DNA from 2 places in the Nocardia sp. NPDC101769 genome. Region 1 is predicted to be linked to the other one. Evidence: riboswitches for the same ligand, from Rfam matches in the RefSeq annotation. Region 1 holds a riboswitch; the other holds the start of a gene.
The links. Region 1 has a riboswitch for S-adenosylmethionine ahead of ACIRRA_RS37910 (bifunctional o-acetylhomoserine/o-acetylserine sulfhydrylase). Riboswitches for the same ligand answer to the same signal wherever they lie in the genome.
Positions count from the first base shown of each region.

Region 2: another riboswitch for S-adenosylmethionine. It lies ahead of ACIRRA_RS02845 (aminotransferase class V-fold PLP-dependent enzyme); the one in region 1 lies ahead of ACIRRA_RS37910 (bifunctional o-acetylhomoserine/o-acetylserine sulfhydrylase).

Region 1 is NZ_JBIWMX010000036.1:15,859-20,261, reverse strand. Features, by position in the region: gene ACIRRA_RS37915 (homoserine O-acetyltransferase) at 1-368, opposite strand, end outside; gene ACIRRA_RS37910 (bifunctional o-acetylhomoserine/o-acetylserine sulfhydrylase) at 365-1,714, opposite strand; SAM riboswitch class IV at 1,811-1,922, opposite strand; gene ACIRRA_RS37905 (TetR/AcrR family transcriptional regulator) at 1,935-2,645, opposite strand; gene ACIRRA_RS37900 (MFS transporter) at 2,784-4,277, shown strand.
Region 2 is NZ_JBIWMX010000001.1:670,670-675,072, reverse strand. Features, by position in the region: gene ACIRRA_RS02855 (DUF2752 domain-containing protein) at 84-536, shown strand; gene ACIRRA_RS02850 (hypothetical protein) at 555-743, shown strand; gene ACIRRA_RS02845 (aminotransferase class V-fold PLP-dependent enzyme) at 760-2,073, opposite strand; SAM riboswitch class IV at 2,129-2,242, opposite strand; partial or broken gene ACIRRA_RS02840 (class I SAM-dependent methyltransferase) at 2,615-2,887, opposite strand; gene ACIRRA_RS02835 (MarR family winged helix-turn-helix transcriptional regulator) at 2,942-3,403, shown strand; gene ACIRRA_RS02830 (heme oxygenase (biliverdin-producing)) at 3,570-4,229, shown strand; gene ACIRRA_RS02825 (LysE family translocator) at 4,383-4,403, shown strand, end outside.

The DNA.
Region 1 (4,403 bases):
AGCGAGGACGGCCCGGTGCTGCCCTTGCAGCCGCCGAGCACATTGGTGGCGATGACGCACCACTCCCGGGTGTCCACCGCCGCGCCGGGACCCACGATGCCGTCCCACCAGCCGGCCTGGCCGTGGTGTACGTCGGCCGGACCCACCACGTGCGAATCACCGGTCAGCGCGTGCTCCACGAGCACCACGTTGTCCGCGTTCGCCGATAGTTCGCCCCACCGCTGCACAGCCAGCGTCACATCGGGAATGACGGCACCGGTCTCGAGCTCGACATCCCCGATGGCGATGCTGCCGAGCGTCCCGTCGGGCGGCGGCAGCAGAAGCTCCGCCGCGTGACGGGACGTGCTCGATTCGATGTTCACGGTCAACTTGCCGCCGCCGTCAGTCCGGCGCGCAGATCCGCCAGGATGTCGCCGATCCCCTCGATACCCACGGCCAACCGCACCAGACCCGGTGTGACACCGGAAGCCAGTTGCTCGGCGGGCGTCAGCTGGGAATGCGTGGTGGAGGCCGGGTGGATGACCAGCGACCGCACGTCCCCGATGTTAGCGACGTGGCTGTGCAGCACCAGCGCCTCCACGAACTTCTTCCCGGCGTCCACGCCGCCGGCCAGCTCGAAGGAGACGATGGCGCCGACGCCCTTGGGTGCCAACTGTTTGCCCCGCTCGAACCACGGGGAGCTGGGAAGCCCTGCGTAGTAGACCTTCTCGACGCCGGGCTGCCCGGCCAGGAACTCGGCCACCGCCTGGGCATTGGCCACGTGCCGCTCGACGCGCAGGCTCAGCGTCTCGATGCCCTGCGCGATGAGGAAGGCGTTGAACGGCGACACCGCCGCGCCCAGATCGCGCAGCAGCTGCACCCGCGCCTTGAGCGCGTAGGCCGGCGCGCCGAGATCGGCGAACACGGCGCCGTGGTAGCTGGGATCCGGGATGGTGAAACCCGGGAAGCGGGACTCGCCCGCCGCGTCCCGCACGGTCCAGTCGAAGTTGCCGCCGTCCACGATCACGCCCGCGACCGCGGAGCCGTGCCCGCCCAGGTACTTGGTGGCCGAGTGCACGACGATGTCCGCGCCCAGCCGCAGCGGCTGGATCAGGTACGGCGTGGCGACGGTGTTGTCCACGATCAGCGGCACACCCGCGGCGTGCGCGACCTCGGCGATGCCCGGGATGTCGAGCACCGAGCTGCTCGGATTGGCGACCGTCTCCCCGTAGAACGCCTTGGTGTTGGGCCGCACGGCCGTGCGCCACTGCTCGAGATCGTCCGGATCCTCGACGAAGCTGACCTCGATGCCCAGCTTGGGCAGCGAGTAGTGCAGCAGGTTGTAGGTGCCGCCGTACAGGTGCGGGCTGGCCACGATGTGGTCGCCGGCCTGCGCCAGATTCAGGATCGCGTAGGTCTCCGCTGCCTGGCCGGAGGCCAGCAGCAGCGCGGCCACACCGCCCTCGAGCGCGGCGATGCGCTGCTCCACCGCGTCCTGGGTGGGGTTCATGATGCGGGTGTAGATATTGCCCGGCTCGGCGAGCCCGAACAGCGCGGCGGCGTGATCGGTGTCGCGGAAGGCGTAGGAGGTGGTCTGGTAGATAGGCAGGGCGCGGGCTCCGGTGGCCGGATCGGGAGCCTGTCCGGCGTGAATCTGCTTGGTCTCGAAGGACCAGCCGGCCGGATCCAGGGTGCCGTCAGCCGCAACGGCCGCGGGCGCGGTCGAGTCACTCATGTGTTCTGCTCCAAAAACAAGGTCGCCGAATGGCGGAAGTTTGACGTTATCGAGAGGCGAATGGGCTTCGACAACAACACATTTCGGTGGACCTCCTAGTTGCGCTTGCGTTCGGCCTTCGAACGCCCGGTCTGCACCCGGAGCACCCCACCGCAGCTGGAGGGTTGCCGATCAGCAAGCCGGGGCCTTATCGCTGATGCTCTTGACCTGTTGCGCGATTCTAGCGGGCGGACGCCGCTGTTTCGGAAGTGGGGCTGGCCACAGCGGGCTCCGCGCAGGTGCGCACGAATTCGTGGTACGCGGTGACCACGGCCTCCGCCATGCGGCGCGGTGACGCGATCAGACGCTCGTCGGCGAAGCCGGAATCGACGTCCGACTCGGTGCCGGCCCGCATGATGGCGTGGAAGGTGCCGAGCAGCAATCGGACTCGTAGATCCTCGACGGTGGTGCCGAGGCGTTCGGCCAGCACCTGCGCGGTCTGCTCGGTCTTGTTCTCGGTGGCGGCCATGCTGCACGCCCGCACCGCGGCGGTGGACCGGATGATGCGCTGCATCTGCTGGAACCAGCGGAAGGGCAGCGGTTCGTCGTGGTCGACGACGCGGTCCACGATGGCCAGGAAGCTGTCCAGCAGCGCTTTCAATTCGTTGCCGGTATTCGGCTGCTCGCGCAGCGCGTCCGCGTGTGCCCGCGCCCAGTCGGCGATGGGCGCGATGACGATGTCTTCCTTGCTGTCGAAGTACCGGTTCACGGTGCGCGGCGAGACGTCGGCCTCGTCGGCGATCTGTTCCACGGTGGTGGCGTCGAAGCCCTGCTCGTCGCACAGCCGCAGCGCGACGTCGATGATCCGCGCCCGGGTCTGTTCCTTCTTCCGCTCACGCAGACCCGGCCGGTGACGTGCGATCACGCCGAGGTGACTTGACAACTCCGACATGCCTCCATGGTAAGCGCTCGAGCGCTTCTCCTGTCCAATTATGCCAACTGTCGCAGTGCGACAAATTTCTCTTGACGCCAATTGGCCGCAGGGGCCAAGATTGTCGGGGGTGTCCCGGACCGTCCGTGAGGAGACGACATGACCGCAGCGACAACAACACTCGAAGACGAATCACAAAGCTCGGACCAGCGCGGACCTGCGCGCTGGTGGGCCCTGGGCGTACTCGCCATCGCCCAGTTGATGGTGGTGCTGGACGCCACCATCGTCACCATCTCCATGCCGTTCGCCCAGCGTGACCTGGGCATCAGCGACGGCGACCGGCAGTGGGTGCTCACCGCCTACACGCTGATCTTCGGCGGCCTGCTGCTGCTCGGCGGCCGTCTCGCCGACTACCTGGGCCGCCGCCGCATGTTCCTGATCGGCCTGGTCGGCTTCGCCGGGGCGTCGGCGCTGGCCGGGCTCGCGCAGAACGGCGCGGAACTCTTCGCCGGGCGCGGGCTGCAGGGCGCGTTCGCCGCCTTGCTCGCGCCGGCCGCGCTGTCACTGGTGTCGGTCACCTTCACCGAGGCCAGGGAGCGCGCTCGCGCGTTCGGCGTCTTCGCGGGTGTGTCCGCGGGTGGCGCGGCCATCGGCCTGATCGTGGGCGGCGCGCTCACCGAATACGCCAACTGGCGCTGGTGCCTGCTGGTCAACACCCCGATCGCGCTGATCGCCTTCCTGGGCGCGCTCGCCTTCGTGGCCCGGGACGTGCCCGCGCCGCGGACCGGCGGCTACGACCTGCCCGGCGCGGTGACCGCCACACTCGGCCTGGTCTCGGTGGTCTACGGCTTCAGCCGCGCGGCCTCCGACGGCTGGACCGCGAGCACCACCCTGGCCCTGCTGATCGCGGGTGTCGCGCTGCTGGCCGCCTTCGTCGCCATCGAGCGTCGGTCTTCGAATCCGCTTCTGCCGCTGCGTATTCCGGGGGAGATCAACCGGGGCGGCTCATTCCTCGTGGCGCTGCTGCTGCCGATCGCCATGTTCGCCATGTTCATCAACATGAGCTACTACTTCCAGATCACGCTGGGCTGGTCGGCGCTGAAGGCGGGGGTGGCGTTCCTGCCCTTCCCGATCGGCATCGTCGTCTCCGCGGGCGTCGCGAGCGGGCTGCTGCCGCGGATCGGACCGCGGCCGCTCATGATCACCGGTTCGGTGCTGGGCACGGCCGGGCTGCTGTACCTGTCGCGGCTGAGCTTCGGCGACAGCTATGCCGGGGGCGTGCTGCCGGCGGTGATTCTGATCGCACTCGGCATGGGCGGGCTGTTCGTGGCCATGCAGACCACGGCGCTGCACCAGGTCGAGGAGCGTGACTCCGGTGTCGCCAGCGCGCTGCTCAATGCCGCCCAGCAGGTGGGTGGCGCGATCGGCACCGCGCTGCTGTCGACGATCGCGGTGCAGGTGGCCGAGCGGTTCGCGCGGAACAATCCGGGCGTCGACCATGTGATGGCCCGGGCCGCGATTCATTCCTATGACATCGCGTTCCTGATCGGTGCCGGATTCTTCCTTGTGACCATTCCGATCATCGCGTTCATGGTGCGGGACAAGCCGGAGAATCTGCTCGAAGGCGCCGAGCACGTACACGTGGGCGTCTGACCGGCCGACTGTTCACCCGCGGGTCGCGACACCATATATCCCGCGGTCCGCGGGTTTGGGGGTTGCCGCGAGCCGCGGGTTTTCGCATCCTGGAAAGTGCGGAAAGTCACGCGAAAAGCTACTAAT
Region 2 (4,403 bases), on a different contig from region 1:
ACCCAAGCACGCTCGACTTCTCCCGGGTGCGAAGTTCGGTGCGACCTGGCAGGGCGGTGGCGGTGCGGCTACCGTTGATGGTCGTGGACACCACGGCAGCAGCAGTCATGGAAACGCCCGCCCGGCCGCGGTGGCTCGGCGTCGGGCTACCGCTGCTGACCGGTGGGGCGGTGGCCGGCGGGCTGGCGCTGCTGCACTTCCGGGATCCGCATGTGCAGGGGGCCTACGGGGTATGCCCGTTCTACGAACTGACCGGATACTGGTGCCCCGGCTGCGGAGGGTTGCGCGGGCTGCACAACCTCACCGATGGCCGGATCCTCGACGCCATCCACAGCAATGTGCTGCTGCTCCCGTTGACACTGGGCTTCATCGCCTGGTGGGGCGCCTGGGTGGTGCGCGGCTGGCGGGGCAATCCGGTGCCGCCGCGACTACCGCAGGTGCTGCCCCGGTACGCGGTGTGGGTGGCCCTGGCATTTCTCCTGGTCTTCACGGTTGTGCGGAACACACCGTGGGGTAGTTGGATCGCCCCCGTTTAGGCGGAGCATGCTCAGGGTATGAGCGATTCGCTGAAGGAACGTGTGCGGCAGAAGCTGATCCGGCAGCTCGAGGAGGATGGGCCGCCGGACCCCGATCAGGAGGACACCCGGCAGCTCTCCGTCCAGGACGACCTCGATGCGCTCGACGCGGTGGCCGAGGACGATCCACTCGTCGAAGTGCTCGCGGCCCGCTACATGGTGCCCTGACCGGTTCCCGGCCGGTTCAGAAACCGCAGGCAGCCCCGCCCTCGGCCGAACTGCCGAAGGGCCGGGTCTCGGGGACCGGGTTCCAATGTCCTTCGGTGCGAGCGTAATTCCAGGCCGGGCCGTGCGCCACCAGGGTCGCGATGGCGTCGACGAGGCGGTCGACGTCGGCGGCGGTGGTACCCAGGCCGATGCTGGCGCGCAGGGCGGCATCGACACCGAGACGGGACAGCAGCGGGTGGGCGCAGAAGCGGCCGTCGCGTACCCCGATGCCGTGCTCGGCGGAGAGGTAGGCGGCCACCTGGCCGGGCTCGAAGCCGTCGACGGTGAAGGCGACAATGCCGACCGCGTCGGTGCTGTCGCGCCAGATCCGCAGGAAGTTCACGCCCGGAACGGTTTTCAGGCCGTAGCGCAGGCGGTGGGTGAGGTACTGCTCATGCTCGATCACGGTGGTCTCGTCCAGCTCGGCGAGCGCGTCGCAGGCCGCGGCCAGCGCGGCCACACCCAGTACGTTCGGGGAGCCGGCCTCGTGGCGCTGCGGGGCGGGGGCCCATTCGACGCTGTCGGTGCTCACCGAGCGCACCGCGCCGCCGCCCGCCAGGTAGGGCGCGGCCGCGTCCAGCCAGTCCCGGCGGCCGACCAGCACGCCCGCGCCGAACGGGGCGTAGGTCTTGTGGCCGGAGAAGGCCAGGTAGTCGATGCCGGTGGTGCGCAGGTCGATTCGGCGATGCGGGGCGAGCTGGGCGGCGTCCACCAGGATGCGGGTGCCGCACTGGTGGGCGGTCCAGGCCAGCCGCTCCAGGGGCAGCAGTTCGCCGGTCACATTGGAGGCGCCCGTAACCGCCAGCAGCGCAGCGGGTTTCGAGCACAGCTCGGCGACCAGGCGCTGGATGGTCTCCTCGATGGTGTCCTCGACCGGAACCACCCGGCGGCCGCGCCGGGTCCAGGGCAGCAGGTTGGCGTGGTGCTCGACGTCCAGCACCACGGTGTCCCCGGGCACGCAGGCGGCGAGCAGGTTCAGTGAGTCCGTGGTGTTGCGGGTGAAGACCACCACCTGATCGTCGGCCGCGTTCAGGAAACGGGCGACCGAACTTCGGGCCGACTCGTAGCAGTCGGTGGAGACCCGGGAGGCGTAACCCGCGCCACGGTGCACGCTGGCGTAGTAGGGCAGCAGGTCCGTGACCCGGTCGGTGACCTGCCGCAATGCGGGTGCGCTGGCAGCGTAGTCGAAGTTGGCGTAGCCGGCCGTCCCGCCCTGGACCAGCGGAACCCGCAGGTCACAGCCGGAGACGGAGGCGAGGGCGGCACATGTCCGGTTGGCGAAAGCAGTCATCACGAAGTCCCGTCGGGTCCATGGACACGCGATCGGAAAACCGGAATCGATCGAGAGCCCGCGCTTGCCGCGCCCGGTCGGGCGTCGGCCCGGTCGTCACCCGGAGCACCCCACCGCGGCGGAGGGTTGCCGACCAGCAAGCCGGGGCTCCACGCTGGTACTCATGACCTGATTGCAGAGATTGGCAGACGCGTCGCGGGCTTGTCAACCTTGACCGGCTCGGCGTGGCGGGGTCGGACCTTCTCGGCCCAGACGCATCGTTCGAGGTCCGGAACCCGCTCGCCACCCCGGCCGACGGGCATGAGAAAGCGTTCGGTGTATTCCGCGCCGCCGACCTGTTCGAGCTCGCGCCAGCCGTATTCGGCGAGCAGTCCGGCCACCGCGCCGGGGTGCCGGCCGAAGCGCCAGATACCGTGCCCGGCAACGAATCTGCGGTAGGCGGACTCGCATCCGTCGAGGTTCGAACCGTCGAGAAAGTCCTGCCGGATGTAGCGGCCAGGCGGCAGGCGCGGGTGTCGAGGCCCGCGCCGAGCACGACCAGGGCTTCGGCGCCGTCGCGGAGGACGGCCGCGGTCCGCTCGTCGAAGTACCGCTTGCGGCAGGCCAGGCTGTTCCAGATGCCGGGATCCTGCCTGTTCATCGCCTCGCGCAGCCAGCGCCGGGTGCGTGGTCGGCGCACCGGCGGGCGCAGCCCGGCGGGCAGCATGCGGATGGCGAGATCGTCTGTGAGCAAACGATTTTCCGTGGGTTCGGCGTTCTCGGTCGCGGCGATGAGGATGGGGGCCAGGGAGGTGCCGGCGGTTTTGTCGGCCATGATGGCGCTACTCTTTCTGCATCCGACAAGTATCTGAATAAGAACAGTAGTTGCATGGATGCAGATAAATATACGCCGCTGTCACAGGGCAGCGCCGCCTTTCGTGAGTACCTGACCGCGCAGGCCGTGGTCGCCCACGTCACCGCGCAGGCGCTCGGGCTCGGCCCGACCGACTTCTTCGGGCTGAACCTGATCGCGCTGGCCGGATCCATGACCGCGGGTGAGCTGGCCGATCGGACCGGGCTGTCCACCGGCGCGGTCACCCGGCTCGTGGACCGGCTCGAGCGCGCCGGATATGTCCGGCGGGTGCCCGATCCGGCCGATCGGCGGAAGGTGGTGATCGAACCCGCGCCGGATCCGGACGGCCGGATCGACGCCGTTCTAGCGCCGCAGCGGACGCGGATGGCGGAGATGTTCGCCGATTACGGGCCGCAGCAGCTCGAGGTGCTGTTCGACTACTTCGCCCGGGCCGCCACCGCACTGCGGGAGACCGCGCACCAGCTGCAACGGCCCTGAGCGCATGTGGCGAACGGCACACCTGTTTCGGAAAAATCGTCCGAAAGTTGGATCGGGTGGGCCGCAAAGTTCGAATCGCGCGATCGTTGCTGGGGCGTATGGTTCGGAGTCGAGGTTAGGGTAGCCAAAGTGGGGTGCCCCCGACTTGACCACGAGGAGCCCGACCATGTTGGAGACCAGCACCCCGTTCTCGACGCTCATTCGCACCGCGACCGAGCAGCAGCACAACGAGGCGGAGCACTCCACGTTCATGCGCGACATGCTCGGCGGGCAGCTCGGGGTTGAGGCCTTCTACCGGTACACCGCCCAGCTCTGGTTCGTCTACGCCGCCCTCGAAAAGCACTCCGCCGCACTGGCTTCCGATCCGGTTGCGGGTCCGTTCGTCAAGCCCGAACTGGCGCGGCTGGCCTCGCTGGAGGCCGATCTGGCCCACCTCGGCGGCGCGAACTGGCGCGATGAACTGACCGCACTGCCCGCCACCGCCTCCTACGCCGCCCGCATCGAGGAGTGCGCGGGTGATTGGCCGGCCGGGTACGTCGTCCACCACTACACTCGCTACCTGGGCGATCTCTCCGGCGGCCAGGTCATTCGCGGGACCGCCGAGAAGCTGTGGAACCTGCCCAAGAAGGGCGACGGCGTGCGGTTCTACGTCTTCGAGGACATCGCCAACCCGGCCGCGTTCAAGCGCGACTATCGCGCGGCCCTCGACCAGCTTCCCCTCGACGGCCCCGAGGTCGATCGCGTACTCGACGAGGCGCGACTGGCGTTCACGATGAACACCGATCTGTTCCGTGAGCTGGGTGCGGAATTCAGCGCGCGGAACTGAAACTCGCAACCCTGAAGGTCGCCGACCCCCGTTGATCGACAGGGGCGGCGACCTTCGTCATTCCCGCGCCGCGTCGCCGGCCCTGTTCGTCGGGGGGCAGGGTCAGCGATCTCACCCTTGCGCCCGCTGCGGTGATGGGTTGCCATGGAGGGCATGAGTTTTCCGCTGCTACTG